DNA from 3 places in the Pseudarthrobacter sp. P1 genome. Region 3 is predicted to be linked to each of the others. Evidence: riboswitches for the same ligand, from Rfam matches in the RefSeq annotation. Region 3 holds a riboswitch; each other region holds the start of a gene.
The links. A riboswitch is a leader RNA that binds a small molecule or an ion and turns the genes downstream of it on or off. The one in region 3 is predicted to bind thiamine pyrophosphate.

Region 1 (9,898 bases), 1.4 Mb from region 3:
TGTTCAGCACAGTCTGGATCAGGTCGCGGCCACCGCGGGGAATCAGCACATCCACGCGTCCGCGGGCGCGCATGAGCACGTTGGCGCCGTCGCGGCCGTACTGGTCAACGCTCTGCACGGCGTCGGCGGGCAGGCCCACCGTTTCCAGGGCATCGCGCAGGATGCCCAGCAGCGCCTGGTTGGTGTTGGCCGCGGCGGTGCCGCCACGCAGGATGACGGCGTTGCCGCTCTTGAGCGCAAGGCCGGCAATGTCCACGGTGACGTTGGGGCGGGCCTCGTAGATGGCGGCCACCACACCCAAGGGCACGTTGATCTGGCGCATCCGCAGGCCGTTGGGCAAGGTCTGGCCGCGGACGACGTTGCCCACGGGGTCCGGCAGGGAGGCCAGGTTCTCCAGGGCGGCGGCCAATGCGGCCACGCGCTCCGGCGTGAGCGTGAGGCGGTCCAGCATCGCCGCGGAGGTTCCATTGGCCCGGCCGGCCGCCAAGTCCAGGGCGTTGGCCGCAATCACGGCGTCCCGGTTGGCGACGAGGGCATCGGCGATGGCCCGCAGACCCTTGTCCTTCAGGGCACGGTTGGCGCGGGCCATCTCGCGCGCCGCGGTCCGGGCGCGGTCGGCAATCGCGAAGACGGCCTCGGTCACATCCTGTTCAACAATCTGCTCACTCATGGCACCAGTTTAGGCCAGCGCGCCCGTGGGCGCTCCTGGCCGGTCAAACTGTGACACAGCGGAAACAACTAAGGCGCAGCAACTGTCGAAATCCCGCGGGTTTTCGACAGTTGCTGCGCCCCAGATACTCCCGCAGCTCGCAAGCTCCCGGCGGGACCCTCGCATCCGGGGGCCCACCCAGTTGGGTTAGACCAGTTGGGTCAGACCAGCACCAGATCGTCGGTGTGGATGACCTCGCGCTCGTACTCGCGGCCGAATTCCTCGCCCAGGTCCTTGGTGCCGCGCCCCAGCATCTGGGGAAGTTCGTCCGAGGAAAAGTTGACCAGTCCACGGGCCAGCACGCCGCCGTTCCTGTCGGTCAGCTCTACGGCGTCGCCCGCCTCAAACTGGCCCACGACGGCAGTGATGCCGGCCGGCAGCAGGGACTTGTGGCGGTCGCGCACGGCCTTCACCGCGCCGTCGTCGAGCACCACGGAGCCGCGGATGTCTGCGAGGTGGGCCAACCAGAGCATCCGCACGGGACGCCGCTGCCCGGTGATGCTGAACCAGGTGCCCACGTCTTCCCCCGCCAGCGCCGCGGCGGCATTGGCCGTCGAGGTGACCAGGGCGGAAATGCCGGTGTCGGCCACAATGCTGGCGGCCTGGACCTTGGTGGCCATGCCACCGGTGCCCACGCCGGCCTTGCCCGCCCTGCCGATGACGACGCCGGCCAGGTCCTCCGGGCCGCGGACCAGCGGGATTCGCTTGGCACCGTCCTGGGGCGGACCGTCGTAGACGGCATCGACGTCGGAAAGCAGCACCAGGGCGTCGGCATGGACCAGGTGGGCCACCAGGGCAGCCAGCCGGTCGTTGTCGCCAAAGCGGATCTCGTGGGTGGCCACGGTGTCGTTTTCGTTCACAATCGGCACCACGCCCAGGTTCAACAGGCGTTCCAAGGCCCGGTGGGCGTTGACGTGCTGTGTGCGCCGGGTCAGGTCCTCGGCGGTGAGCAGCACCTGGCTGACCGTGACGCCATGGTCGCCAAAGGCCTGGTTGTAGCGGGCCATCAGCAGCCCCTGCCCCACGCTGGCGGCGGCCTGCTGGGTGGCAAGGTCCTTCGGACGCCGCGCCAGCCCCAGCGGGGCCAGACCGGCGGCGATCGCGCCCGAGGAGACCAGGATGACCTCGGTGCCGGCGTTGCGCCGGGCCGCCAGGACATCCACCAGCGCGGTCAGCGCCTCATCGGAAATCCCGCCGGCCACCGACGTCAGCGACGACGAGCCCACCTTCACCACAATGCGCGCGGCGGTGGCAATGCTCCGCGGCCCCATGGCGTGGTCCACTGCGGGGGCAGCGGCTACGGCCGAGTCAGCTGTCATCGCTGTCGTCTCCGAGCAGGTCCCCCAGCTGGCTCTCGCGCACCAAATTGACATCCTTGCGGCGGCGGCTGGTGGACTCGGTCCAGATGCCTGCCTTGCGCTCGGTTTCGAGCTCGTGGCGGGCCGCGGCGCGGGCGTCGCTGCGCTCTGCCTGCTCTTCCTTCTTCTGCGCACGGGTCGGGCGGTCGCCCATCTCGGCGATGCGCAGGTCGGTGCCGCGCGGGGAGGCTAGGTGCTCGGCGCCGCCCATCATGGTCGGCTCCCAGTCGAAGACCATGCCGTCGCCCTCACCGATGACCACCGTGTCGCCGGGCTTGGCGCCGCTCTTGAAGAGCTGGGTTTCCACGCCCAGCTTGGCCAGGCGGTCGGCCAGGTAGCCGATGGCTTCCTCGTTGGTGAAGTCCGTCTGCATGACCCACTTCTCCGGCTTGTCGCCGATGACGCGGAACAGCGGCTCAAGGTTCTTCTCTTCGCGGCGGATGCGGAAGCCGGCCTCGTTGACGGCGCGCGGGCGCAGCACGGTGGGCTTGACCTTGGGCGGCGCCGCCTTCACCTCGTTGCGGGCATGCTGGACGATCTCGGCCATCGCGAAGCCGAGCTGGCGCAGGCCCTCGTGGCTGGCGGCGGAGATCTCAAAGACACGGTAGCCGCGGGATTCCAGATCCCCGCGGACAAACTCGGCCATGTCGCGGCCGTCGGGGGTGTCGATCTTGTTCAGCGCCACCAGCTTGGGGCGCTCGTTCAGGGGCACGACGTCACCGTCGGCACCGGCAAAGCTCATGTCCACCGCGTAGCGGTCCAGCTCCTGCTCGATGATCGCCAGGTCGGAAAGCGGGTCGCGGTCAGATTCCAGCGTGGCGCAGTCCAACACATGCACCAGGGCGGCGCAGCGCTCCACGTGGCGCAGGAAGTAGTGGCCCAGGCCCTTGCCCTCGCTGGCGCCCTCGATCAGGCCGGGGACATCGGCAATGGTGAAGCGGACATCGCCGGCTTCCACCACGCCCAGGTTCGGGATCAGGGTGGTGAAGGGGTAGTCGGCAATCTTGGGGCGTGCCGCGGACATGGCGGCAATCAGGGACGACTTGCCGGCGGACGGGAAGCCCACCAGGGCGATGTCGGCAATGGACTTCAGTTCCAGGACAACGTCGCGGCCCTCGCCGGGGACGCCCAACAGGGCAAAACCGGGGGCCTTGCGCTTCTGCGAGGACAGCGAGGAGTTGCCCAGGCCGCCCTGGCCGCCGGCGGCCGCGATGTACTCGGTGCCTTCGCCCACGAGGTCGGCCAGAACCTGGCCGTCCTTGGTCTTGACCACCGTGCCGTCCGGCACAGTGAGGATCAGCGTTTCGCCGGTCTTGCCGTTGCGCCAGTCGCCCATGCCGGGGCCGCCATTGCTGGCGTGGCGGTGCGGGGCGTGGTGGTAGTCCAGCAGGGTGGTGGTCTGGTCGGAGACGCGCAGGATGACGTCGCCGCCATCGCCGCCGTTGCCGCCGTCGGGCCCACCCAGGGGCTTGAACTTTTCACGCTTCACGGAGACGCAGCCATGGCCACCTGTCCCGCCGGATACGTGCAATACAACCCGGTCAACAAAGCTGGCCAATGGAGTCTCCTTTATTTTTCTGCGTTCCAGCCAAGTTTAGCTGTCGCAGGGTGGTGCCTGTTAAGGCGAACGTACTGTTAAAAGCCAGTGGAGCGAGCCATGCGGCCCGCTCCACTGGGAAAAGCGTGTGTATTACTCTGCAGCAGCAGCTGCGACGATGTTCACAACGCGACGGCCACGGGCCGTGCCGAACTCGACCGCACCGGCAGCCAGAGCGAACAGCGTGTCATCTCCACCGCGGCCAACGCCTGCGCCGGGGTGGAAGTGTGTTCCACGCTGGCGGACGATGATCTCGCCAGCCTTGACAACCTGACCGCCGAAGCGCTTCACACCCAAGTACTGAGCGTTGGAGTCACGACCGTTGCGAGTGGAGCTCGCACCCTTTTTATGTGCCATTTAAAATGCCTACCTTTTCGACTAAGACTTTTAGTTCTTCAACCGCAATTAAGCGATCGAGGTGATCTTGACCTTGGTCAGTTCCTGACGGTGGCCCTGACGCTTCTTGTAGCCGGTCTTGTTCTTGAACTTCTGGATGACGATCTTCGGGCCACGAAGATCCTCCAGCTTCTCAGCCGTAACCTTTACTTTAGCCAGGTCCGTAGCGGCCGTGGTGATCTTCTCACCATCAACCAGGAGCAAAGCGGGCAGCTCAAGTGTGCTGCCAACTCCACCGGGGACGCGGTTCATGGTCACGAAGTCTCCGACGGAAACCTTCTCTTGGCGGCCGCCTGCGCGGACAATCGCGTACACCACTGGGGAACTCACTTCTCTCGACGTTATTACAAAGTTTCGCGCTGGACCGGCAGCTATTCTGCCTGGTGCCAACCGTGCGCAACCCGCATTGCTTTGTAGACATTGCGTGCCGTGCACTATGTGCCTCAACGCCGAGGACCTCACATGAATTAACCCATGGAGTGATTGCCCTGTAGTTGGCGTAAGCACCGAAGATCAAGAATACGCTAATTCCGCCCTCGGCCGCAAATGAGACCGGTACCGGACTGGGAGCTGTGATGCGGCGCATATGCTGCGCTGACTTCAGCCCTGTCACGGAACCTTGCTGCACCATCCTAGCGTTAAAGCGGAGCACTTAAGGGCAACGACACTCGCTGCCCCGGGTGTGTCCTGCTCAGGCGTGCAATCGCGGGGCGTCAAAGAAGTCCCGCTCGTAGCGGGCCGAGGCCACAAAGGCGGTGCGCATCCGGGCCCGTTCGGCCGCGGATCCGGCCCGGGCCGCGGCATCCGTGTACGCGATGGCCACCCGGGTTGCCTCGGCAAATTCCGGGTCGGCATAGGTTTCAAGCCAGGATCCGTACGGGTGGGCGGGCGCCTGGCCGGCGCCGCCGTCGCCCTTCTGGACGCCTTGGAGGTAGTTGCCGTGCAGCACAGCACCCACCTCGGCGTAGAGCCAGTAGCAGGGCAGCAGAGCCGCCACAAGCTCGCCGTAGCTGCCCTGGGCGGAGACGGATGTGAGATGGTCCACATAGGACTTGGTGACGGGCCCCAGCTCGACCTCGGTGGGATGCTGGCTCAGCCAGGTGCGGTGCAGCTCCAGCTCCACGGCCAGGCATTGCTGGGCGCCCCTGGCCCAGAAACGCTGTTCGTCCTCGGTGGGGGCAAGCCCGCTGGCCCGGGCGAGCACGCGCGAATAGCTGTTCAGATAGAGGGCGTCCTGCGCCAGGTAGTAGGCAAAGTGTCGCTCCTTCAGGCTGCCGTCCCCCAGCGCCCCGATGAACTCCAGGTCAAAAATCTCAGCGCGCAGCCCGGCGGTGTCCTCCCACAGCTGGAGGGTGAACTCATCCGCGGCCGGGGCCGCCGTCGACCACAGCCGGTGGAAATGGTTCACCGGTCCGGCGCCGGAGCCCACCTGCAGCTCATCGGCGTGGACCAGCGCATCGTGCAGCCACCCCTTGGCCTGGCGCAGCGCTGCATGCCACTCCCCCGTCCGGGCCATCGCCGTGGCCAGTGCCGCGGAGAGCGAGCAGCCGGTCCCATGGGTGTTGGCGGTGTCCACGCGCGGCAGGCGCTCCTCCAGGACGGATCCGTCCGGGGCCACGAGGGCATCCGGGCATTCGTCGCCGTCGAGGTGGCCGCCCTTGACCAAAACACGCACGCCGGACTCCACGGCCAGCAGCTTGCCCTGGTCCAGGGCATCGGCCCAGGTGGCCGCCTCCGGCTGGTCCACCAGCACGGCCAGCTCGGGGAGATTGGGCGTGACCAAATGCGCCTTGCGCACCAGCGCCCGCAGCGCGGTGGCCGCTTCGGGGCCCAGGAGCTTGTCCCCGCTGGTGGCCACCATGACGGGGTCCAGCACCACGACGGCGGGCCGCTGGGCATCGAGCCAGTCGGCGACGACGTTAATCACCTCGGTGTTGCCCAGCATGCCGATCTTGACGGCGTCGATGGCGATGTCCGCGGACACGGCGTCCAGCTGGGCGGTGAGGAAGTCCGCGGGCGGCACGTGGACGGCCACCACCCCGTGGGTGTTCTGGGCCGTCAGCGCGGTGATGGCGGCCATGCCGTACCCGCCATTGGCGGCAATGGATTTCAGGTCCGCCTGGATGCCGGCACCGCCGGACGGGTCGGAACCGGCGATGCTGAGGACCCGCACCACGGCGGGATCGGTGGAGGCGGAGGCAACAGTAGAAGTCACAGGACATCCCTTCGCCGGTGCTAACCGGACAGGTTCAACGGGTCTGGATCTCAGCCAGGGCCCGTTGCCCCGGCACCCCGTGTCTGCTGCCAGCCTACCCGCAGCGCAGCCGCGAGTTAAAAAGTGAACCCGCTTGCCGCAACCAACCATGTGCAAACACGGTCGGTAGCGGCAAGCGGGTTCACTCGTTGCCTGTGGGCCGAAAAGCCCTAGAGCTCCGAGGCCGGCACGCCGACACCCAGAATGATGGGCTCGCTGGCGGGCTTGGCCTTGGCCGGCGCCGCCTTGGGCGCCTCCTGTGCCGGGGCCGCAGCCAGGGCTGCAGGTGCCGCTGCCGGCGTGTCCTGGCCATGGGTGACCTCGTTGGCATTGGCGGCACCCTGGGCGCGGCTGGCGCTGCGGCGGCGTCCACGGCGGCTCCGCGAGGAGCGCTGCGGGGCACCGTCCTGGGCCTCGTGGTCGCCACCATCAGCCTCGACGCCGGAGAGCTGGTCCAGTGCCTGGGCCAGGTCGGCCAGCACGGCGGAACGGTCCGCCACGGCCTCGCTGGACTGGCGGTCGCCGCGGGGCAGCTCGACAGCCTCGTCGCCAAACGTCAGCATCGGCGTGCCGTCGGCAGCCGGCGCGTGCGCCTGGACAGCGTGCGTACCGTTGGCAGCCGGCGCCTGGACGGCGTGCGCGGCGTCGTGGTGGTCCTCATGGTGCGAGGCAGCTGTCGCGGCGGCGACGGCGGCCAGGGCGGCACGGGCGGCATTGGCCTTGGTGGCCTTCTCCGCATCCGTGGGCTCCTCATGCACTGCGGGAGCAGCCTCCACCTCCGCAACCGGCTGGCGGCCGCGGCTGCGCTTGCGCTCGTTGCGTGACCCACGGCCCGCGTCGCCGCGGTTCTCGTTGCGGTTCTCTGTCCGGTTGCCCTCGGAGCGGCCGGCCGGCTCACTGCGGCCGTGGTCGCCACGGACGTTCGGGTGGTGGGCCTCGGCGGCCACCGTGTGGGCGCGGCGGTGCTCGACGGGAACCTCGTGGGTCACCATGCCCCGTCCCGCACAGGTCTCGCACTGCTCGCCGAAGACCTCCAGCAGGCCGGTGCCCATGCGCTTGCGCGTCATCTGCACCAGACCCAGCGAGGTCACCTCGGCCACCTGGTGCTTGGTGCGGTCGCGGCCCAGGCACTCCACCAGACGGCGCAGCACCAGGTCGCGGTTGGATTCCAGGACCATGTCGATGAAGTCGATCACGATGATGCCGCCGATGTCGCGCAGGCGCAGCTGGCGCACCACTTCCTCGGCCGCTTCCAGGTTGTTCTTGGTGACCGTCTCTTCCAGGTTTCCACCGGAACCGGTGAACTTGCCGGTGTTGACGTCAACCACCGTCATGGCCTCGGTGCGGTCGATGACCAGCGAACCGCCGGAGGGCAGGAACACCTTGCGCTCCAGCGCCTTGTTGATCTGCTCATCGATGCGGTGCGCCGCGAAGATGTCCTCGGGCTTGGTCCACTTTTCCAGACGGTCCACCAGGTCCGGGGCCACATAGGTCACATAGGCCTCGATGGTGTCCCAGGCGTCGTCGCCGGAGACGATCAGCTTGGTGAAGTCCTCGTTGAACACGTCACGGACCACCTTGATGGTCAGGTCCGGTTCGCCGTACAGCATCTCCGGGGCCAGCATCTTGGTGGAGTTGGTCTGGGACTGGATGCCCTCCCACTGCGCCCGCAGGCGGTTGATGTCGTGCGTCAGCTCTTCCTCGCTGGCACCCTCGGCGGCGGTGCGCACAATGACGCCCGCACTTTCGGGCAGGTGGTCCTTTAGGATGCGCTTGAGCCGGTTGCGCTCGACGTCGGGCAGCTTGCGGGAGATGCCGGTCATGGAGCCGCCGGGCACGTAGACCAGGTACCGGCCGGGCAGGGAGATCTGGCTGGTCAGGCGGGCACCCTTGTGGCCCACCGGATCCTTGCTGACCTGGACCAGGACGGAGTCGCCGGACTTGAGCGCGTTCTCGATGCGGCGCGGCTGGCCGTTGAGCTTGGTGGCATCCCAGTTGACCTCGCCGGCGTAGAGCACGGCGTTGCGGCCGCGGCCAATGTCAACGAACGCGGCTTCCATGCTGGGCAGCACGTTCTGGACCTTGCCCAGGTACACATTGCCGATGAGGGAATCCTGCAGGGTCTTGGAGACGAAGTGCTCCGCCAGGATGCCATCCTCGAGGACGCCAATCTGGATGCGGTCGGCGCCCTGTCGGACCACCATGGTGCGGTCGACGGACTCGCGGCGGGCCAGGAACTCGGCCTCGGTGATGACCTGGCGGCGGCGGCCGGAATCGCGGGACTCGCGGCGGCGCTGCTTCTTGGCCTCCAGACGGGTGGAGCCGCGCAGGCTCGTGACGCGGTTGTTCACGGGGGCCTCGGCCAGCTGGCGCGGGGCGCGGACCTTGGTGATCGTGTTGGGCGGATCCTCGTCGCTGCCGCCGGTCAGTTCCAGATCGGCATCCCCACGGCGGCGGCGACGGCGGCGGCGCGACGTCACGCCGTCGTCGGCGGCACCTGCTTCCTCAGTCTCGTCCTCCTCGGACTCCGTCTCGGTGCCGGGTTCGACGGCCTCGTCGCCGGCGGCACGGCCGCGGCCCTTGCGGGAACGGCTGCGGCTGCTGCGGCGACGGGCGCCCTCCTCGGATTCCTCGTCTTCTTCCTCGGCCACGGCCGGAACCGGTACGGCCAGGCTCAGGTCCGGCACCTGGAACAGCAGGGAGGGTGCCAGAAACAGGGAGTCCTGTGCCGGGGCACCGGCCTCTGCGGCGGCAACCACCGCAGGCGCGGCCACGGCTGCGGTGTCAACGGCCGGAGCCTCGTTGGCGGCGGCTTCCTCGGCTGCGTGCTCGGCGGCGGCGGCCTCGGCGGCAGCTTGGACGGCCTCGGCGGCGGCCTCGGCGGCACGGTCGGCGGCCGACAGGCGGCGCGAGCGGCTGCGGGCGGGTGCCTTGGCCGGCTTCCCGTCCTCGACGGCCTCGACGGCGGCTTCGGCCTCGGCCGGAACCTCGACTGCGGCCTCCTCGGCGGGGGCAGCCTTCTTGGCGCGGCTGCGGGTGGGGCGCTTGGCCGGAGCCTTCGCGGCGGCGTCCTCGGCCGGTGCGGCCGCGTCGACGACGGCGGCATCGGCAGCGGCGGGTGCCGTCTCCGCGGGAGCCTCGGCCGGGCTGGCCACGGGGGCCGTGGCGCGGCGGCGCGGGGCGCGCTTGGCGGGGGCCTTGGCGGCAGGTGCCTCAACGGCTGCTTCGGCGGCGGGCGTTTCGGCGGCCTCGGGCTCGGCCACCTTCTTGGCACGGGAGCGGCGCACCGGCGCCTTCTTGGCCGGAGCCTGCGCAACCGGTTCGGTGGCCGGCGCCTCGGTGGCAGCAGCCTCCGTGCCGGCCTGCGCGGCGGCGGCCGTGTCGGTGGCCTGGGTGGTCTTGCGGCGCGTGCGCGTGGCCCTCTTGGGTGCTGCCTCTGCGGCCGCCCCCGGGGTTTCCTGCACTGCTGCTGATGAATCCTGTGAAGAAATTTCGTTATCCATTTATGGCGCTACTCCGGCCCCGCCTGCGCCGCCACATCCGGTGCCGGGAGGGCAAAAACGTCGGCACCCGCGGGGGCCGAC
Region 2 (9,898 bases), 1.2 Mb from region 3:
CTGGGCGGCGTCGGCCAGGGCACCCTTGCCGCTGTGCAGCGGGGCAAAGGATCCGCGCCCGTCAAAGACCACCACGTCGCCGCGCTGGATGGGCGTGGCGGCAAAATCGGTCCGGGACACCAGCACACGGTCGCCCGTGAGCAGATAGGGCTCCATGGAGGCGGAGGGGATGTAGAAAACATCCAACCAGGTGCCACGGACCACCGCTGAGACGGCGACCATGGCCACGATGGCCAGAACAACAAAACGCCAGCCCAGTTTCCCGGGCCGGCGTTTCGAGTGGAGCAAAGTGCGGAACCCTTACTTAGAAGGCAGGGCGTCGCGCTTTTCCTTGATCTTTGCAGCCTTGCCGCGCAGGTCGCGCATGTAGTACAGCTTGGCGCGGCGGACGTCACCCTTGGTCACGACCTCGATCTTTTCGATGACCGGGGAGTGCACCGGGAAGGTACGCTCCACGCCAACACCGAAGGAGACCTTGCGGATCGTGAACGTCTCGCGGATGCCATCGCCCTGGCGGCCAAGGACGAAGCCCTTGAACACCTGGACACGGGAGCGGCTGCCTTCAATGATGTTCACGTGAACGTTGAGGGTGTCGCCGGCGCGGAACGCGGGGATGTCGGAACGCAGGCTGGCTGCGTCGACAGAATCGAGAAGATGCATTTTCTCACTCCTGGTAAACGCCACAGGTCATTTACTTTCGGTCACGGCAGTCCAGCTCCCGGCCGGTGAAGGCTGGCGGGCATGGCTGCCGAAGTGTGGTTGACCGGCCGTTCCGCTGATGGATGGCCGGTGCGCCCCTCTGTTGACTCCGCTCCCCCTGTGGCAGGCGCGGGTCCAGTAGACACAATTACCCATTTTGCCACACCTGTGGCGCGGGGCGCCAATCCCCGGCCCAACGCGGCGACTTAGTGGGGGTCAGTCGGTGCGCTTGGCCACCTTGCCGTCGACGACGGCGTAGCCCAGCTCCCAGAGCGTGTTGCGTTCGGCCTTGCTCAGCGTCGCGCCGTCGAGCGCGGCAATCAGGTCCGGGCGGCGGGCCGCGGTGCGGCGCAGCTGCTCGTCGCGGCGGAACTTGGCGATCTTGGCGTGGTTGCCGCTGAGCAGCACCTCCGGGATGTCCCGTTCGCGCCAGCTCGAGGGCTTGGTGTAGACGGGGTATTCCAGCAGCCCGTCGGAGTGCGATTCCTCAATGAGGGACTCCGGATTGCCGACGACGCCGGGCACCAGGCGGCCGATGGCCTCCACCATGGCCAGCACGGCCACCTCGCCGCCGTTGAGCACGTAGTCGCCCAGGCTGACCGGGCGCACCGTGTAGTGCTCCTCGGCCCATTCGAGCACCCGCTCGTCGATGCCCTCGTAGCGGCCGCAGGCGAAGACCAGATGATCCTCCTCCGCGAGCTCGTAGGCCAGCTTCTGGTTGAAGACCTCCCCGGCCGGGGACGGCACGATCAGCACGGGGCGCTTGGCCGCCGGCGCCTCGGTGTCCAGCATGGCCGCCAGCGCGGTGGCCCACGGCTCGGGCTTCATCACCATGCCGGCGCCGCCGCCGTAGGGGGTGTCGTCCACGGTGCGGTGCTTGTCCGTGGTGAAGTCGCGCAGGTCGTGCACGCCCACTTGGAGCAGGCCGTCCTGGCGGGCCTTGCCGATCAGGCTCAGCTCCAGCGCGGCCAGGTACTCGGGGAAGATGCTGACGACGTCGAAACGCATTTAGGCATCTCCGCCATCGGCGTTGCCAGCCTCCGCGGCAGCCTCACCCGGGCCGGCGGCGTCGTCATTGTTGATGTCAAACAGGCCCGGCGGCGGGGTCAGCAGGATGTAGCCGCCCTCGATGTTGACCTCGGGGACGATCTCCTCGACGAACGGAACCAGGATCTCCTCGCCGTCGGCGTTTTCAATGATGAGCAGGTCCTGGACGGGCATGGTCCGCAATGCTGCCACCTTGCCCACCACCTCGGTGCCAACGCGGGCGGCCAGGCCGACGAGCTCGTGCTCGTACCAGGCATCGTCGCCGTCGTCCTCGACGTCGTCGGACTCCACGAACAAGGTAGCGCCGCGCAGGGTCTCGGCCTCGTTGCGGGTGCTGAACCGTTCAAAGCCCAGCAGCAGGATGTCTTTGTTCCAGCGGGCGCTGCGCACCGTGAGCGGACCGAGCGTGGCCGGCTTGACCACGAGCTCGACGCCGGGCACAAAACGGTCCTCGGGTGCATCCGTCAGCACCTGGACGGTCACTTCGCCGCGGATTCCGTGCGGCTTGCCAATCCGGGCAATCTGAACCTGCATGAAAACTCCTCCTGCTGCGGGGCAGCATGTTGTGCCGGCGCACCTGCGCCTGGCCTTGTGGAACTAAGCCGTAAAACAAAATTGGCCCCGGCACCATTATGGTGCCGGGGCCAATTCCTAAGCTATCTGGTGCTGAAATGCTGTGCCGTTCAAACCGTTCCCGAGGGAGGGTTCTAGCGGCGGCGGTCCGTGTCCACTACATCCACGCGGACCGGCTCACCGTTTGCCAGAGCGGCAATGACGGTGCGCAGCGCGCGGGCGGTACGTCCCTGGCGGCCAATGACCCGGCCAAGATCATCCTGATGAACGCGCACTTCGAGGGATTCCCCGCGGCGGTTGTTCTTCACACTGACCTTGACGTCCTCGGGAGAGTCAACAATCCCGCGGACCAGGTGCTCCAGCGCCTCAGCCAGCAACCTACTCAGCCTCGGTGGTCTCTGCGGACTCGGTTGCCTCTTCAGCCTTCTTGGCCTTGGGCGTGATGGCTTCCTTGACGATGACCGAAGCGGTCTCCGGAGCAACGAAAGCTGCCTTCGGAGCCTTGGTCTTCAGGGTGCCCTCGGCGCCCGGGAGACCCTTGAACTTCTGCCAGTCACCGGTGATCTTCAGGATGGCGGCAACCTGCTCGGTCGGCTGGGCGCCAACGGAGAGCCAGTGCTGCGCGCGGTCGGTGTCGACCTCGATGAACGAGGGCTCTTCCGTCGGGTGGTACTTGCCGATCTCTTCGATCGCACGGCCATCGCGCTTGGCGCGGGAGTCCATGACGACGATGCGGTAGTACGGGGCGCGCATCTTGCCGAAGCGCTTCAGGCGAATCTTAACGGCCACTTTTGTGGTCACTCCTTGTTTTGTACGAGGGCGAATCCCTTGTCACGCTCCCGTGGGGCGGGCCGATCATTGGGATTCTACAGACACGATCATCACACGGAGAGAGGGGCCACGCGGATCGAGTACCTGTCCATTATGCCAGATCATCCAGCATCCGCGCGACGCATGCTCCCCGCGTGTCACGGACGGGGTTAGGCGGCCGAGTAGAAGTACAGATGCGTGCGGGCGCCCTCGTCCACGGTCCCGGCCAGGGCGGCCAGGGCGCGCACCAGCGGCTCGGTGACCTCCGGCGTGGACTCCATTTCCTCGGCCGCGGCCCAGGCGGCGGCCAGCTCGGGCAGCTCCTCCGGATCCTCAAGGTCCACCAGCTCGGCGAAGATCTCGGCCAGTGCCTCGGGCACCACAAAGAGGGAATCGAGCTCGATGTCCACCATGCCCAGCTCCGCGCTGATGCCGGTGGCGTGCACCGTCTTGGCGGCCAGCTCCCCCAGCACCTCGATCTCAAAGTCGGACAGGCCCGGGACAGGCAGCACCGGCACGTCCGCCGACGGCGCCTTGCCGGCATCCAGGGACTTGGCGCGGGCCACCGCGGTGTGGTGGTCGGTGACAAAGAATTCCGAGAAAGCGGTCAAGACCGTAGCCTCCAGTGTTGTGCGAAATATGGCTGCCGCCGGCACATCCCTACGATGCTGCCGGTGCGCTCTCAACACTAACGCGAATCCGGTTCTTCCACGGGTCCGCGAAGACAAGTTCCGCGCCGCTGTTAGCGACGGCAATCTTGTGGTGGGCCAGGCGCTCGGCCAGCGCCCCGGCGTCGTCGGCCGCGGGCAGCTTGATCAGCACCTCGCCCAGGCCCAGCGTGTCCTTGCGGGGGCCGGCGCCGCGGCTGTTCCAGACGTTCATGGCCATGTGGTGGTGGTAGCCGCCGGCGGAGACGAACAGTGCCTGGCCGTGCCAGCCGGCCGTGCGCTCAAAGCCGAGCGTGTCCACGTAGAAGTCCTGGGCCGTGGCGACGTCGCCCACCTGCAGGTGGACGTGCCCGATGGCCGCGGCCGCCTGGCGCTGGCCACTGACGGCGGCCTCGGTCAGGTGGCTGCCGAGGTACTGCTGCGGCGGCAAGGACAGGGAGTCCATGACCACAGTGCTCCCGTCCCACTGCCACTGGGTGCGCGGGCGGTCCCAGTAGAGCTCGATGCCATTTCCCTCGGGGTCGGTGAAGTAGAAGGCCTCGCTCACCAGGTGGTCCGCGCTGCCGGCGAAGGCTTTCGGCTCGTACTGGGCGGCGGAGGCCACCGTGGCGGCGAGGGCGGCCTGGTCGTCAAAGAGCAGGGCGGTGTGGAAGAGCCCGGCCTCGCCGCGGCCGGGCACGTGCAGCCCGGGGGCGGGCGCCAGGTGCACCAGCGCCGTCGTGCCGCGGCCCAGGTAGAGGCCGCCGTCGGCCTCGGTGACGATGTCCATGCCGAGGGCATGCTGGTAGTAGTGGCTCATGGCGGCCATGTCCCCCACCTTGAGCATCACGGTGCCCATGGCGAGGTCGGCGGACAGCAGGTCCTGGCTGGCGGGGGTGGTCACGGTGCGCTCCTTGGTGCTTGGCTGGGTGGTGCTGGGCATTTCGCCCTTACACACCATATCAATTGATTGAAGCTTCAATTTATTCCAGCCGTCCGCCGGGATGGCATGCGTCCATCCCGGCGGCGGACCAGCACTAGCGGCCGGCGCCTCGGACGAGCGCCGCGGGTCAGCGCCGGCGGAAGGGGTCCGCCGGGTACACGCCCATGATGCGGACCTCGGTGGTGAAGAAGCGCAGCTCCTCGAAGGCGTGCACCATCGGTGCCTCCTCCGGGTGGCCTTCAACGTCCACCATGAACATGGTGGCGGCGAATTCCCCACCCACCATGTAGCTCTCCAGCCGGGTCATGTTGATGCCGTTGGTGGCAAAGCCGCCCAGGGCCTTGTAGAGCGCGGAGGGCACGTTCCGGACCCGGAAGACGAAGCTGGTGACGGCGTCGCCGGCCAGTTCGTCACGGGAGCGCAGCGGTGCCTTGTCCGCCAGGATCACAAAGCGCGTGGTGTTGGTGGGATCGTCCTCGACGTCCACGGCGAGGGTGTCCAGGCCGTAGAGCTCAGCCGCGCCGGGAGGGGCCAGCGAGACCTTGGTGGGATCGTTCCAGCGGGCGACGTCGCGGGCCGACCCGGCGGTGTCCCCGGCGATGACGGGCTTGAGCCCGAATTCGCGGATCAGCTTGCGGCACTGGCCGAGCGCATGGACGTGGCTGTGGACCTCGGTGGCCTGCTCGATGGTGCCGCCGGGGATGGCCAGCAGGTTGAAGCGGATGCGCAGGTAGTGCTCGCCGATGATCTGCAGGGAGGTCTCCGGCAGCAGCGTGTGGATGTCCGCCACGCGGCCGGCCAGGGTGTTTTCGATCGGGATCATGGCCAGCTGCGCGCGGCCGCTGGTCACCTCGGCAAACGCATCCTCAAAGCTGGCACACGGGATGGACTCAAAGTCCGGGTATTTCTCGGCGCAGGCGAGATGGGAATTGGAACCGGGTTCACCCTGGTATGCGATTGCGTTAGCCATACCTTGGATTTTCCCATGGTTGCGGAGCAGTTGTGTCCAGGCCCCGTTGCCCTCAGGCTCCGTTGAGGTCCAGACCCATGGCCACGCGCGGGCCCAGGGCATCGAGCCCCAGCCGCTGTTCCGCCGCCCGGACCTCGGCGAGCTCCGGGCCCAGCTCCGCCAGCACGGTGAACCCGCAGCTGCGGTAGAACGGCACGTTGAAGGCAATCTCGCCGAAGGTGGTCAGCGTCATCGTGTGGTAGCCCGATTCCCGCGCCCAGGCCTTGGCCGCCTCCACCAACGCGCGGCCGATCCCCTGCCCCGACCACTCGGGCAGCACGGCGAGCTGCTCCAGGTGCGCGGCGCCGTCGAGCTCTTCCAGCCGGGCAAAGCCCACCGGCGGCCGGCCGGCCACCATGATGTGCAGGGCCTGGGCGAATTCGGCAACCGTTGCCGCCGGCGGCAGGTCCGCGGCACAAATGCCCGTGCTGCCGGGGCCGAAAGCGGCGTCGGCCCCGGCCTCGATGGCCGGCAGCTGCGAGAGCTCGCTCAGTGCCGCGGGGCGGATTTCCAACATGGCTTGATCCTATGGGTTGGCACCGACACCCGTTGACAGTGTATGTTCGAGAACGACCACACGGGAGCCCCATTGCAGGGGCTGAGAAAAGGGCTGATGCAGCCTGCGACCGTTGAACCTGTCCGGGTAATGCCGGCGAAGGAAGTGAGTAACACCTGTGGACATTTCACAGCAAAGCCCTGCCCATTCTCTGCACCACCTCCACGACCCGGCCACGGGGCTGCGGATTCCCGTGACGCGGATCCAGCTGGAGGCGTCCCCCTCCGGGGAGGCCAATCCGCCGTTTGATGTCTACCGGACGGCGGGTCCGGGCAGCGATCCGGTGCACGGTCTGGCGCCGTTGCGGGAGCAATGGATTGCCGGGCGCGGCGACACGGAAATCTACGCGGGCCGGCGGCGCGAGCTGCTCGACGACGGGCGCAGCGCCGCCCGCCGGGGCGCAGCCTCGGCCGAATGGCGCGGGGCCCAGCGGCCGCCGCTCCGGTCCCTGGACGGGCGGACGGTGACCCAGATGCACTACGCCCGGGCCGGCGTCGTGACCCAGGAGATGCGCTATGTGGCGCTGCGCGAATCCTGCGATGTGGAGCTGGTGCGCTCCGAGCTGGCCGCCGGCCGGGCCATCATCCCGGCCAACATCAACCACCCCGAATCCGAGCCGATGATCATCGGCAAGGCGTTCCTGGTGAAGATCAACGCCAACATCGGCAATTCCGCCGTCACCAGCTCCATTGCCGAGGAGGTGGACAAGCTGCAGTGGGCCACGCTGTGGGGTGCGGACACCGTCATGGACCTCTCCACCGGGGACGACATCCACACCACCCGGGAATGGCTCATCCGCAACTCCCCCGTCCCGATTGGCACAGTGCCGATCTACCAGGCGCTGGAAAAGGTCAATGGCGAGGCCGACAAGCTCACCTGGGAGATCTTCCGCGACACGGTGATCGAGCAGTGCGAGCAGGGCGTGGACTACATGACCATCCACGCCGGCGTGCTGCTGCGCTACGTGCCGCTGACGGCGGACCGGGTGACGGGCATTGTCTCCCGCGGCGGGTCCATCATGGCCGGCTGGTGCCTGGCCCACCACCAGGAGAACTTCCTCTACACGCATTTCGATGAGCTATGCGAGATCTTTGCCCGCTACGATGTGTCGTTCTCCCTGGGCGACGGGCTGCGCCCGGGCTCGACGGCGGACGCCAACGACGCCGCCCAGTTTGCCGAGCTGGACACGTTGGCCGAGCTGACCAAGCGCGCCTGGCAGTATGACGTCCAGGTGATGGTGGAGGGGCCCGGACACGTGCCGTTCCACCTGGTGCGCGAGAACGTCGAACGCCAGCAGGAGCTCTGCGACGGCGCCCCGTTCTACACGCTGGGGCCGCTGGTGACGGACATTGCGCCGGGCTACGACCACATCACGAGTGCGATCGGCGCGACGGAGATCGCCCGCTACGGCACGGCCATGCTCTGCTACGTCACGCCTAAGGAGCACCTGGGCCTGCCGGACAAGGACGACGTCAAGACGGGCGTCATCACCTACAAGATCGCCGCCCATGCCGCGGACCTGGCCAAGGGACATCCGGGCGCCCACGAACGCGACGACGCCCTGTCCAAGGCACGCTTCGAGTTCCGCTGGCGGGACCAGTTTGCGCTCTCGCTGGACCCGGCGACGGCGCAGGCGTTCCACGATGAGACGCTGCCGGCGGAACCGGCCAAGACGGCGCACTTCTGTTCCATGTGCGGGCCCAAGTTCTGCTCCATGCGGATCAGCGCCGACATCCGGGCCGAGTTTGGCTCGGCGGCCAACCAGAAGCTGATCGTGGCGGGCATGGACGCCAAGAGCGCCGAGTTCCGCGCGTCGGGCTCCAAGGTGTACCTGCCCGAACCCGTCATGCCCGTGGGCTAATGCCTAATCTGTGCGACAGTAGTTGTCGCTCTGGGGCCCCAGAGCGACAACTACTGTCGCACAGTTGCAGGGTTTTAGCCCGAGTGGGCCTCGATGAACTCCCGGATGAGCGCGGCACCCTCGGCGGTGTCCTGCGGGCGGTGGCCTCCCGCCGTCGTCCGGTGGACGGCGCCGGTGCCCACCAGATAGCCGGCGATCTCCTCATACAGCGGCTCCCAGCCGCCGGTGAGCACCAGTGTGGGGACGCCGGGCACGATGTGCAGCGGCGCCTCCCACGGCGGGGCCTGCAGCCGCAGGCGGCGCGCGGCACGGGCGGCCGACTCATTGTTCAACGCGCCGGGCGCCATCACACCCGGGCCGGTCTGGACCTCGCCGCTGGCCGAGGCCATCCGGGCATACGCGACGGCGAATTCGACGTCGGCCATCTCGGCGCGCCGGGCGTAGAGCGGTTCCAGCAGCTCGCGGTAGGCATGGGTGGCGGGCAGCTCCGCCGTCAGGGAGAGGCAGGCCGGCTCCACGAGGGTGAGCGAGCGGACCAGGGAGCCCTGCTCCACGGCTGCCATCATCGCCGCGATGGCACCCTGGGCATGCGCCACCAGGTGTGCTCCGCTCTCTAGATGGCCCAGCACGATCTCAGCGTCCACCGCGAAATCGGAGACCAGCGGATCGGCGGACACGTCAAAGCCGTGCCGCTTGATGAACAGGGCATCGTAGTCCCTGGCCAGGGGATGCTGGGCGGGCCAGGCCGCGGCGCCAAAGGCACCGGCTCCGTGGATGAAGACAATCCGTTCGCCGCTCACAATGCACCTCTCAGAAAAACAACAGACAAAAATCGCGCCCGCTCATATCTTTCACGCCGGATCATCCGGCGTGAAAGATATGAGCGGGCGCGATTTTGGCACAACTGGCTGGCTACTTGCCCAGGAACTTGTCGAAGCCCTTGGGCAGGTTCAGCGCGGAGGGATCGAAGCCGTCCATGTCCTGGCCGCCGAACGCGTTGCCGCTGGGCAGCGCCTTGGCGGCGTTCGCCCGCCGCTCCTCGGCCTCGCGCAGCTCCTGTGCCGCCTTGGCCGGGTTGCCGGAGCGGGCCTTCTTCTTCGGTGCGGTCTTGCCCTTGCGGGAGCCGCCCATCCCGGGCATGCCCGGCATGCCGGGGATGCCGCCACCCTGGGCCATCTTCTTCATCATCTTCTGGGCCTGGCCAAAGCGCTCGAGCAGGCCGTTGACCTCCGAGACGGTGACGCCCGAACCCTTGGCGATGCGGGCGCGGCGGGAGCCGTTGATGATCTTCGGGGCCACGCGCTCGTGCGGCGTCATGGAGCGCACAATGGCCTCCACGCGGTCGATCTCGCGCTCGTCGAAGTTCTCCAGCTGCTGGCGGATGTTCTGCGCACCCGGCATCATCATGAGCATCTTCTTCATGGAGCCCATGTTGCGGATCTGCTGCATCTGGGACAGGAAGTCGTCCAGGGTGAAGTCTTCCTGGTCGGCGAACTTCTTCGCCATCCGGGCCGCTTCATCCTTGTCCCAGCTCTTCTCCGCCTGCTCGATCAGCGTGAGGATGTCGCCCATGTCCAAGATGCGGCTGGCCATGCGGTCCGGGTGGAAGAGCTCGAAGTCCTCCAGGCCCTCGCCCGTGGAAGCGAACATGACGGGCTTGCCCGTCACGGAGGCCACGGACAGCGCCGCACCACCGCGGGCATCGCCGTCGAGCTTGGTCAGCACGACGCCGGTGAAGTTGACGCCGTCGTTG
Region 3 (9,898 bases):
CCTGACCGTCGTCGTCGGGCTCGGCAACCGGGACGCGGCGCTGGCGGGGCTGGCCCTGCTGCTGGCCCACGGCCTGTTCAAGGCGGCCCTGTTCCTGGTGGTGGGCATCATCGACCACCAGACCGGAACCCGCGATATCCGCGAGCTCTCCGGAGTCTTTTCCTCCGCCCCGGCGCTGGGAGTGGTGGCCATCATCGGGGCCGCGTCCATGGCGGGCGTGCCGCCACTGGCCGGCTTCGTGGCCAAGGAATCCGTGCTGGAGACCTTCGTGGACAACGCCGTCCACGGCGGCGCCGCCGGCACAGGCAACGGCACCGGGTACCTGGTGCTCGGACTGATGGTGCTTGGATCCATGCTGACTTTTGGCTATAGCGCCCGGTTCGTCTGGGGTGGATTCGCGGTGAAGCCCAAAGTTGCCCCCACGGTGTTCAAGCCCATCCCCGCCGCGTTCCTGGCCGCCCCGGCCATCCTGACGGTCCTGACGGTGCTGTACGGGCTGGTCCCGGGGCCGGTTGATGGCTGGATCGCCCCCTACGCCCAGCTGTTCCCCGCCGGTGCTGCCAAGGATTCACATCTCGCGCTGTGGCACGGTTTCACGCCCGCCCTGGGGCTGAGCGCGCTGGCGATCGCCGTCGGTGTGCTGCTCTTCGCCGGCCGCGGCACCGTGGCGGGGGTGCAGGACCGCCTGCCCGCCGTGGTTGATGCGGAAAAGTGGTACCGGCAGGCGGTCAACGGCCTGGACGCCGCCGCCATCTGGATCACTGGCCGCACCCAGCGCGGCTCGCTCTTCTTCTACCTGTCGGTCATCCTGTCCACTGCCATCGTGGCCGCCGGCCTGGCACTGGTCTTTGGCGGCCAGCACTGGCCGGAGACCGTCTACCTCGTCGATCCGGGTGCCCCGGTGCAGCCCATCGCCGCCGTCGCCATCGTGCTGGGCGCGCTGGCCGCGGCCCGGGCCAACAAGCGCTTCCTGGCCGTGCTGATGGTCAGCGTCACCGGCTACGGCATTGCGCTGATCTTCGCCCTGCAGGGTGCGCCGGACCTGGCCCTGACCCAGATGCTGGTGGAGACCATCATCCTGGTGGCCTTCGTGCTGGGCCTGCGCAGCCTGCCGGCCCAGCTGCGCGAGCGCACGGCCGGCAGCCACCGGGCCGTCCGCCTGCTCATCGGCGTTGCCTTCGGCGTGACAATGGTCTTCGTGGCGCTGGCCGCCATGGGGGCGCGCGTGGCCGAGCCGGTGTCGCTGCAATTCCCCAAGCTGGCGTACGAGGGCGGCGGCGGGCTGAACATCGTCAACGTCACGCTGGTGGACATCCGGGCCTGGGACACCTTTGGTGAAATCTCCGTGCTGGCCATTGCCGCCACCGGCGTGGCCAGCCTGATCTTTGTCCGCGGCCGCGGCGACCGCCTGCCCCGGGCCGCCACCGTGGCAACGGGCAGCGTGGGCCGTGTGGCCGGGGGCAACGGTGCGCCGGCCGGTGCTGTTGGCAGGAAAGAGGCGACGGCGGAACTTGCCCGCCGCTTCACCGATGTGACCCGCGATGCCTGGCTGGTGGCCGGGCGGACGCTGGCCCCGGAACGGCGCTCGATCATCTTCGAGGTGGTCACGCGCCTGCTGTTCCACTCCATGATCATCCTCTCGATCTACCTGCTGCTGGCCGGCCACAACGGCCCCGGCGGCGGCTTTGCCGGCGGCCTGGTGGCCGGGCTGGCCCTGACCATCCGGTATCTGGCCGGCGGCCGCTTTGAGCTGGCCGAGGCCACCCGGGTGAGCGCCGGCGCCATGCTGGGCCTGGGCCTGGGCCTGGCCGCACTGACGGGCATGTTCCCGCTGCTGCTGGGCGGGCAGGTGTTCCAGAGCGGCATCATCCACCTGGACCTGCCGGTGTTCGGGGACGTCAAGTTTGTCACCTCCGCCATCTTCGACGTCGGCGTCTACATGGTGGTGGTGGGGCTGGTGATCGACGTGCTGCGCAGCCTGGGCGCCGAGATCGACCAGCACGAAGAGGACAGCGCCAACGGGTTGGAGGCCACCGTGGACGAGCTGCAACAGGGGGTGGGCCGGTGAGCGCCAACCTGACCCTGCTGCTGGTGATGGGCGTGCTGTATGCGGTGGGCATCTACCTGATGCTCGAGCGGAGCCTGACCCGCGTGCTGCTGGGCCTGATGCTGCTGGCCAACGCCACCAACATCCTGCTGCTGGCCACCGGCGGCTACGCCGGCCTGGCACCCATCTTCGGCAAAGACATTCCTCCCGGTGAATATAACGATCCGCTCCCGCAGGCCTTCATCCTAACCTCCATCGTGATCTCCTTCGCCGTGACATCGTTCATGCTGGGGCTGATCTACCGCAGCTGGCTGCTGGCCCGCCGCGACGAGATCCAGGACGACGCCGAGGACCGCAAGGTGGCCAAAAAGGACTCCTTCGACGCCGAAGAGGACGCGGACATCGCCGCAGACACCACCGAATTCAACTTCCCGGCCAAACGCTCAAAGGGGCGGAACCCGCGATGAACCTCGCAGACCTTGCACCGCTCGCCGTCGCCGTTCCGTTCCTGGGCGCCGCCGTGGCCTTCCTGCTGATCCGCCATCCGCGAGCGCAGCAGCGGGTCAGCATTTCCGCTGTCGCCCTGACCCTGGTGCTGGAGGCGGTCCTGCTGGCCTCCGTCTGGACCTCCGGCACCAGCGCCGTCCACCTGGGCGGCTGGCTGCCGCCCTTCGGCATCGTGATGGTGGTGGACCAGCTGTCCTCGCTGCTGCTGGTGGTCTCCTCCGCGGTGAGCCTGGCGGTGCTGGTCTACGCCACCGGCCAGGGCGCCGCCGACGGCGACGACAAGGGCCCCGTATCCGTCTTCCACCCCACCTACCTGATCCTGGTGGCGGGGGTGTCCAACGCCTTCCTGGCCGGGGACCTGTTCAACCTGTACGTGGGCTTCGAGATCCTGCTGACTGCCTCCTACGTGCTCATGACCCTCGGCGGGACGGGGGACCGGATCCGCGCCGGCGTCACCTATGTGGTGGTCAGCGTGGTTTCCTCCATGCTCTTCCTGATTGCCATCGCGATGGTCTATGCGGCTACGGGAACCGTCACGCTGGCGGACCTGGACGGCAAGCTGGGCCAGCTGGATCCCGGCACGCAGACGCTGCTGCACATCCTGCTGCTGGTGGCGTTCGGCATCAAGGCGGCCGTTTTCCCGCTCTCCTTCTGGCTGCCGGACTCCTATCCGACGGCGCCCGCCCCGGTGACGGCCGTGTTCGCCGGCCTGCTGACCAAGGTGGGCGTGTACGCCATCATCCGCACCGAAACGCTGCTGTTCCCGGGCGGGGCGCTGGACGATGTGCTGATGGTGGTGGCGCTGCTGACCATGCTGGTGGGCATCATGGGTGCCGTGGCGCAGACCGACATCAAGCGCATGCTCTCCTTCACGCTGGTCAGCCACATCGGCTACATGGTCTTTGGCGTGGCGATGTCCTCCGTGCTGGGGCTGGGCGCGGCGGTGTTCTACGTCATCCACCACATCACCGTCCAGACCTCGCTGTTCATGGTCACCGGGCTGGTGGAGCGCCGCGGCGGAACCTCCTCCATCGATAGGCTCGGCGGGCTGGCCAAGCTGTCCCCGCTGCTGGGCGTGCTCTTCTTTATTCCGGCGATGAACCTGGCGGGCATCCCGCCGTTCTCCGGCTTCCTGGGCAAAATGGGCCTGCTGCAGGCGGGCGTCACGCTGGGCACCCCGCTGGCCTATCTGCTGGTGGCCGGCGCCGTGGTGGCCAGCCTGCTGACCCTGCTGGCCGTGGCGCGCGTGTGGAACAAGGCCTTCTGGCGCAGTCCGGCGGACGCGCTGGCCCCCGAGCCCGTGCTGCTCGCCGCGCTCTCCCGCGGATCCCGCGCCGGGGCCCGCAGCGGGGACCCCCGCAAGGCCGCACCGCGGGCCAAAGGCAGCGGGGCACCAGGCAAGACGGTGCCCGCTGCCGCGCTGATGCCGCCCATGATGGTGGGCTCCACCCTCGGGCTGGTGGCCTTCGGCGTGGCCCTGACGGTGTTTGCCGGGCCGCTGTTTTCGCTGGCCAACCAGGGTGCGGGCCAGATGCTGGACCGGCAGGCGTACATCACCGCCGTTATGGGCGCGCCGGAGGCCCGGCGGTGAGCCGGCAGAGGATTTCCCTGTGGAAGGAACTGCCGCTGCTCATCTGGCTGGTCCTGGTCTGGGGTTCGCTCTGGCAGGACTTCAGCGTGGGCAACCTGGTCTTCGGCGCGCTGATCGCGCTGGTGGTGGCGCGCATCTTCTACCTCCCGCCGGTGGAATTGAGCGGGCGCTTCAACGTCTTCCTGGCCGCCGTCTATGCCGCCATCTTCCTCAAGGACGTGGTGGCCGGCAGCTTCGGGGTGTTCTACCTGGCGGTGGCCCGCGGGCCCGCAGTGCGCAACGCCGTCGTCGCCGTGCCGCTGCGCAGCCACTCGGACCTGCTGATCACCGCCACCGGGCATGTGCTCTCGCTGGTGCCCGGCTCGCTGGTGGTGGAGGTGGACCGGGCCACGCCCACGCTCTACATCCACGCCCTGAACGTCTCCAACGAGGAGCAGCTGGAAAAGGTGCGGGCCGGGGTGCGGGCCACGGAGGCCTGGCTGATCAGGATCATGGGGACCCGGGAAGAAGTGGCGGCGCTGGCCGCCGAAACGGACGGAACGGAGGGGGCGCCATGAGCGGCATGGACATCGTCGTGGTGGCCGTGGCGGCCATCCTCTCGCTGGCCGCGGCCGGCGCCATCTACCGCATCGCCGCCGGGCCATCGCTGCTGGACCGCGTGCTGGCGGCGGACGTGCTGCTGGCCATTGTGGGGGCCGCCCTGGCCACCGACATGGCGGTCAACCACCACCTGAACAACTTGCCCCTGCTGGTGGCCGTGAGCGTCATCGGGTTCATCGGCTCGGTCACAGTGGCCCGGTTCGTCTCGGACCGGCGGGAGGAGCCATGAGCACGACTGTGGACAATCTGGTCGATGTGCTGACGGGGGTGTGCCTGCTGGTGGGGGCGTTGATGTCCCTGGCGGCGGCCATCGGCCTGCTGCGCTTTCCGGACCTGATGAGCCGGATGCACGCGGCCACCAAGCCGCAGGTGCTGGGCCTGGCCATGCTGCTGGCGGCCATCGGGCTGCAGCTGCGCAGCTGGGCGGTGCTGCCGGTGCTGTTGGTGGCCTGGATCTTCCAGCTGCTCACCGTGCCGGTCTCCGCCCACATGGTGGGGCGGGCCGGCTACCGGACCAAGCACCGCCGCCCGGACCTGCTCAGCGCGGACGAGCTCAACGCCGTGGTGGCCGCCGCGGCCCAGGACCTGGCCGGGGATCCGGACGACGACGGCGCCGCCTCCCGGGGTGCCGACCCGGGAGTCTAGGCACCGGGGCCGTCCAACCGCGGGCCGGATCCCGCGCCCGGTTCGGAAACCAGTGCGGCCCTGGACGTCTCCGCAACCAGCGCCCGCAGCTGTTCGATCATCTGCTTGTGCTGTTCGCCCAGGTCGATGAGCCGGTCGATTTCAAGCTTGGCGGCGACGTTGGTGTCGTAGTCGTGTTTGGCCATCGCCGAACTGATGGCATCCTGCCGTTTTGCCGAGATGAGCAGGATGGCGCCCTGCAGCCCGGCCAGCATCGACAGGAACAGGTTCAGCAGGATGTACGGGTACGGGTCCCAGGAGCCGTTCTTCAAGACGATGCTGTTGGCCACGGCCCAGAGCACCATGCTGAGGATGAAGGTGCCGATGAAGGGCCAGCTGCCCATCCCGTTGCGCAGGACATCGGCAGCCTTCTGGCCCGGGGTCAGCGAGGCCTTGTGCTCGGTGTGCCAATTCTTGATGGTCATGGGCACCCTTCCTGGGACGGGTGCTAGACCTCGTCCGGCGTCTTGTTGAAGCGGGCAATGGCGCGCTGCGTGCCGCGCCCGGCCAGCACCTGGATGACGGCTGCCACCGCGGAGGAGACCAGGGCGAACACCAGCGCCGAACGCAGGCTGTTCTCCAGGTCGCTGCCGTCCTTGGGTGGCTTGTTGCCGGTGCTCTTCTCCCAGACGGCGTCCACCAGCTTGTTGGCCGCAAACCCGGCGCCAAGGCTCACCGCAATGCCGAGCAGTTTGAATACAACATTCATGGGGCCTCCTGGGTGGCGGGCCGGTGTCCGGCGCTGTGGTGCAGTCAGTGCCAGCCTAGCGCCTCCGCGGCGCTGTGCCGCGGAGCCCACCCGGGTGTGCTTGCGCCGTCGGGCGTCATGGAAGTTCCACTGGCGGGTGCCGGGGGGTAAACTGAATCCGCAAATCAACACGACAGGGGAGCACCGGTCCTTGAGAGGGACGCGGCGCTGAGAGTGCGGGAAACCGCAGACCCTCGAACCTGATCCGGTTAGTACCGGCGAAGGGAGTCGAGTTCTCTTCGGCCGCGCGCCATCAATGCGTGTGGCCGCCCCTCCTGTAAAGGAGGATCCTCATGAGCAATTCAAATGCGCCCGTCCGTAAAACCACTGCGTCGTACTGGCGCGTGGTGGACATTGTGGTGGCATCCGTGCTGGCCGTGGCCGTCGGTGTCATCTTCTGGCTGTGGAGCCAGGGCTACGGCATCATCGCCGCCATCACCGTCGCCTTCCCGCCGCTGGGTGGACTCTATGGCGGTGGCTGGCTCATTGCCGGCGTCATCGGCGGCCTGGTCATCCGCAAACCCGGTGCCGCACTCTACTGCGAACTGGTCGCGGCAGTGGTAGAGGCGCTGCTGGGCACCCACTTCGGCTTCACCGTGCTGATCTCCGGCCTGGTCCAGGGCGTTGGCGCGGAGCTGGCCTTTGCCACCTTCCGCTACAAGAAGTTCAACCTCCCGGTGGCGCTGCTGGCCGGTGCGCTTGCCGGTCTGGCCATGGGCATCAACGACAACATCGGCTACAACGCCGAATGGGAGCCGGCCTGGAAGTTCATCTACGCCGGTTTCGCCGTTGTCTCCGGTGCAGTGATCGCCGGGCTGCTGTCCTGGCTGGCCGTCCGCGGACTGGCACGCACCGGTGCGCTGTCCAACCTGCCCTCCCGCCATGCGGCCGCGGAGCGCGTCCTCTAGCCATGGCTTCTTTCCAACAGGTGGCCCCGGCCGCCGTTTCGGCCCGGGGCTGGGGCTGGCAGCATTCTGGCCGGCCGCACAAGGCCGTGCACGACCTTGACTTGGAGATTGCCCCCGGGGAGCGCGTGCTCCTGCTCGGCCCCTCCGGTGCAGGCAAGTCCACGCTGCTCCATGCCCTGGCCGGGGTGCTGGGTGCCGACGAGGAGGCCAGCGAGTTTGGCTCCCTGACCATCGACGGCGTGCCGGCCGCTGCCGCACGCGGCCGCGCCGGACTGATGCAGCAGGACCCCGACGCCCAGGTGGTGCTCTCGCGCATTGGCGACGACGTGGCCTTCGGCGCGGAAAACCTGGCCGTTCCCGCGGCGGAGATCTGGCCGCGGGTGCAGACGGCACTGGATGCCGTCGGACTCCGCCTGCCGCTGGACCATTCCTCCTCCGCGCTTTCCGGCGGCCAAAAGCAGCGCCTCGGCCTGGCCGGCATTCTGGCCATGCGCCCGGGGCTGCTGCTGCTGGACGAGCCCACGGCCAATCTGGACCCGGCCGGCGTGCTGGAGGTCCGGGACGCCGTGCTCAACACGGTGTCCGAAACGGGGGCAACCCTGGTGGTGGTGGAACACCGGGTGGCTGTCTGGGCGGACCTTGTTGACAGGATCGTGGTGCTGGCGCCCGGTTCCTCCGGCCACGGCGGCGGCGTGCTGCTGGACGGCCCGCCCGCCGTCGTGCTGGCCCAGGCGCGGGAGATGCTGGCCGCGGCAGGGGTCTGGGTGCCCGGCTACGTGCCGCCCACCCGGGGGCGCACGGGATCCGGCGGCGGGCCGCTGCTGCTCTCCGCCAAGGATCTGGCCGTGTCCCGGCAGCGCGGACGACGCCGGCACCCGGCCGTCCCTGCGGCGTCGGGGATCGCTGTGGCGCTGGAGGCGGGCACCGCACTGAGCATCACCGGCCCCAATGGGGCCGGCAAATCCACACTGGCACTGACCCTGGGCGGGCTGATGCCGGCTTCCTCCGGAGCGGTGGTTGCCGCAGCGCCGCTGGCCCGCGGCGCCGGGCCCGACCCCTTCCGCTGGAAGGGATCGGCGCTGATCGAGCGGATCGGCACGGTGTTCCAGGAGCCGGAGCACCAATTCGTCACCGGATCCGTGCTGGAGGAACTGCAGTTCGCACCGAAGCTGCTGGGCCATGGCGGGGACAAGGTGGAGGAATTGATGGCGCGGCTTCGGCTGGAGCATCTGGCCGAGGCGAACCCCTTCACCCTCTCCGGCGGCGAAAAGCGCCGGCTGTCCGTGGCCACGGTGCTGGCCGCCAGCCCGCAGGTGCTGGTGCTGGACGAGCCCACCTTTGGCCAGGATGCCAACACCTGGGCCGAACTGGCCTCCCTGGTGGGCGAGCTGCTGGACGCCGGCACCGCCGTCGTCTCCGTCACCCACGACGCCGAGTTCACCGAGGTTCTGGGCGGAAACAGGCTGGAGCTGGGCGCGCATGGGGGTGTCGCATCCGGTGCTCCGGCACCGTCCGCGGCTCCGGCCCACGCCGCGCCACCGGCCCACGCCGCGCCACCGGTCCGGACCGCGGTCCGGGCAAATGTCCAGGCAAGTCTTCATGCAGGTGTTCAGCCCTTCGGCCGGGCTCCGGGAGGTGCGGCATGAGCGTGGACATCCTGGCGCAGCCGCGCTCCACGGCCTTCCTATCCCGGGCCAACCCGCTTGCCAAGCTGGGCGCCGCCATGGTGTTGACCGTGGCGCTGCTGCTGACGGTGGACTGGGTGTCGGCGGTGGTGGCGCTGGCCTGCGAGCTGGCGGTGCTGCCACTGGCCGGACTGAGCCTGCGCATGCTGCTGGTGCGCAGCTGGCCCATTCTGGCCGCCGCCCTCGTGGGGGCCTACGGATCGGCCCTGCTGGCACCCAAGACGGGTGCCGTGCTGCTGGCCTGGGGGCCGTTCCTGTTCACGGAGGGTTCGGTGGAGTCCGGTGTGGCCATCGCCCTGCGCGGACTGGCCATCGGACTGCCGGGCATCATTGTCCTCGCCAGCACCGACCCCACCGATCTGGCCGATGCCCTGGCGCAAAAGCTGCTCCTGCCGCACCGCTTTGTGCTCGGCGCCCTGGCCGCGATGCGGCTGGTGGGGCTGCTGGTGGCCGAATGGCAGACCCTCGGCATGGCCCGCCGCGCCCGCGGCGTGGGGTCCAACACCGGTGTGTTGGGCCGGTTCGTCGCCTCGCTGGGCCAGGCGATGGCATTGCTGGTGCAGGCCATCCGCCGCGCCTCGCGCCTGGCCGTGACCATGGAGGCCAAGGGCTTTGGCGCCGGACCGCGCACCTGGGCCCGGCGTTCCGCCTATTCAGTCGTGGACGTCTGGGTGTTTGGTGCCGGCCTTCTGGTCTCGGCCGCGGCGGTGGGTGCCGCCGTCGTCCTCGGGACCTGGAACCCGGTCTTCTAGCCGACCTCCGCACCGGCGACGCCGTTTCCCGTCCAGGACACCGGAACTTCCGCGTCCCGGGCGGGGAGCGGCGTCCTTGTTTCGGGACGGCGTCACTCCCCGCAGCTACGAGCCGGAAATGTGACGTGCCTCATGCTTGACACGTGTTCGGCGATTCTGCCACACTTCCTAACACGAGTTAGGAAGTTGCGAGGAGGCAACATGAGTGATCTGACAAGGCGAGCGATGCTCGGACTTCTCGGCGTGGGGGCCGTAGGAGCCGTTGGGGCAAGCTGGCCGCGGCTGACGGGAGCCGACATCCCCGGCCGCAATGATTCGTCCCTGAGCGTGGCCATCCTTGGCACCGCCCAGGATGCCGCCAGCCGGTCAAAGCTGG

Region 1: it holds a riboswitch for thiamine pyrophosphate, as region 3 does, so the genes downstream of both, thiD (bifunctional hydroxymethylpyrimidine kinase/phosphomethylpyrimidine kinase) here and ACQCSX_RS12630 (ECF transporter S component) in region 3, are expected to answer to the same signal.
Region 2: it holds a riboswitch for thiamine pyrophosphate, as region 3 does, so the genes downstream of both, thiC (phosphomethylpyrimidine synthase ThiC) here and ACQCSX_RS12630 (ECF transporter S component) in region 3, are expected to answer to the same signal.

The regions. Positions count from the first base shown of each region.
Region 1 is NZ_CP189584.1:1,245,141-1,255,038, forward strand. Features, by position in the region: gene ACQCSX_RS05930 (glutamate-5-semialdehyde dehydrogenase) at 1-670, opposite strand, end outside; gene proB (glutamate 5-kinase) at 871-2,028, opposite strand; gene obgE (GTPase ObgE) at 2,018-3,625, opposite strand; gene rpmA (50S ribosomal protein L27) at 3,758-4,021, opposite strand; gene rplU (50S ribosomal protein L21) at 4,070-4,378, opposite strand; gene thiD (bifunctional hydroxymethylpyrimidine kinase/phosphomethylpyrimidine kinase) at 4,752-6,275, opposite strand; TPP riboswitch at 6,265-6,365, opposite strand; gene ACQCSX_RS05960 (Rne/Rng family ribonuclease) at 6,485-9,817, opposite strand.
Region 2 is NZ_CP189584.1:1,510,156-1,520,053, forward strand. Features, by position in the region: gene lepB (signal peptidase I) at 1-288, opposite strand, end outside; gene rplS (50S ribosomal protein L19) at 301-660, opposite strand; gene trmD (tRNA (guanosine(37)-N1)-methyltransferase TrmD) at 916-1,707, opposite strand; gene rimM (ribosome maturation factor RimM) at 1,708-2,280, opposite strand; gene ACQCSX_RS07240 (RNA-binding protein) at 2,454-2,696, opposite strand; gene rpsP (30S ribosomal protein S16) at 2,698-3,108, opposite strand; gene ACQCSX_RS07250 (hypothetical protein) at 3,300-3,740, opposite strand; gene ACQCSX_RS07255 (VOC family protein) at 3,790-4,680, opposite strand; gene ACQCSX_RS07260 (prephenate dehydratase) at 4,847-5,689, opposite strand; gene ACQCSX_RS07265 (GNAT family N-acetyltransferase) at 5,742-6,245, opposite strand; TPP riboswitch at 6,296-6,406, shown strand; gene thiC (phosphomethylpyrimidine synthase ThiC) at 6,403-8,145, shown strand; gene ACQCSX_RS07275 (alpha/beta fold hydrolase) at 8,220-8,945, opposite strand; gene ffh (signal recognition particle protein) at 9,058-9,898, opposite strand, start outside.
Region 3 is NZ_CP189584.1:2,679,444-2,689,341, reverse strand. Features, by position in the region: gene ACQCSX_RS12670 (Na+/H+ antiporter subunit A) at 1-2,068, shown strand, start outside; gene ACQCSX_RS12665 (Na(+)/H(+) antiporter subunit C) at 2,065-2,514, shown strand; gene ACQCSX_RS12660 (Na+/H+ antiporter subunit D) at 2,511-4,145, shown strand; gene ACQCSX_RS12655 (Na+/H+ antiporter subunit E) at 4,142-4,702, shown strand; gene ACQCSX_RS12650 (monovalent cation/H+ antiporter complex subunit F) at 4,708-4,974, shown strand; gene mnhG (monovalent cation/H(+) antiporter subunit G) at 4,971-5,390, shown strand; gene ACQCSX_RS12640 (DUF1003 domain-containing protein) at 5,387-5,854, opposite strand; gene ACQCSX_RS12635 (DUF4235 domain-containing protein) at 5,878-6,138, opposite strand; TPP riboswitch at 6,303-6,421, shown strand; gene ACQCSX_RS12630 (ECF transporter S component) at 6,471-7,085, shown strand; gene ACQCSX_RS12625 (ABC transporter ATP-binding protein) at 7,088-8,731, shown strand; gene ACQCSX_RS12620 (energy-coupling factor transporter transmembrane component T family protein) at 8,728-9,522, shown strand; gene ACQCSX_RS12615 (extracellular solute-binding protein) at 9,724-9,898, shown strand, end outside.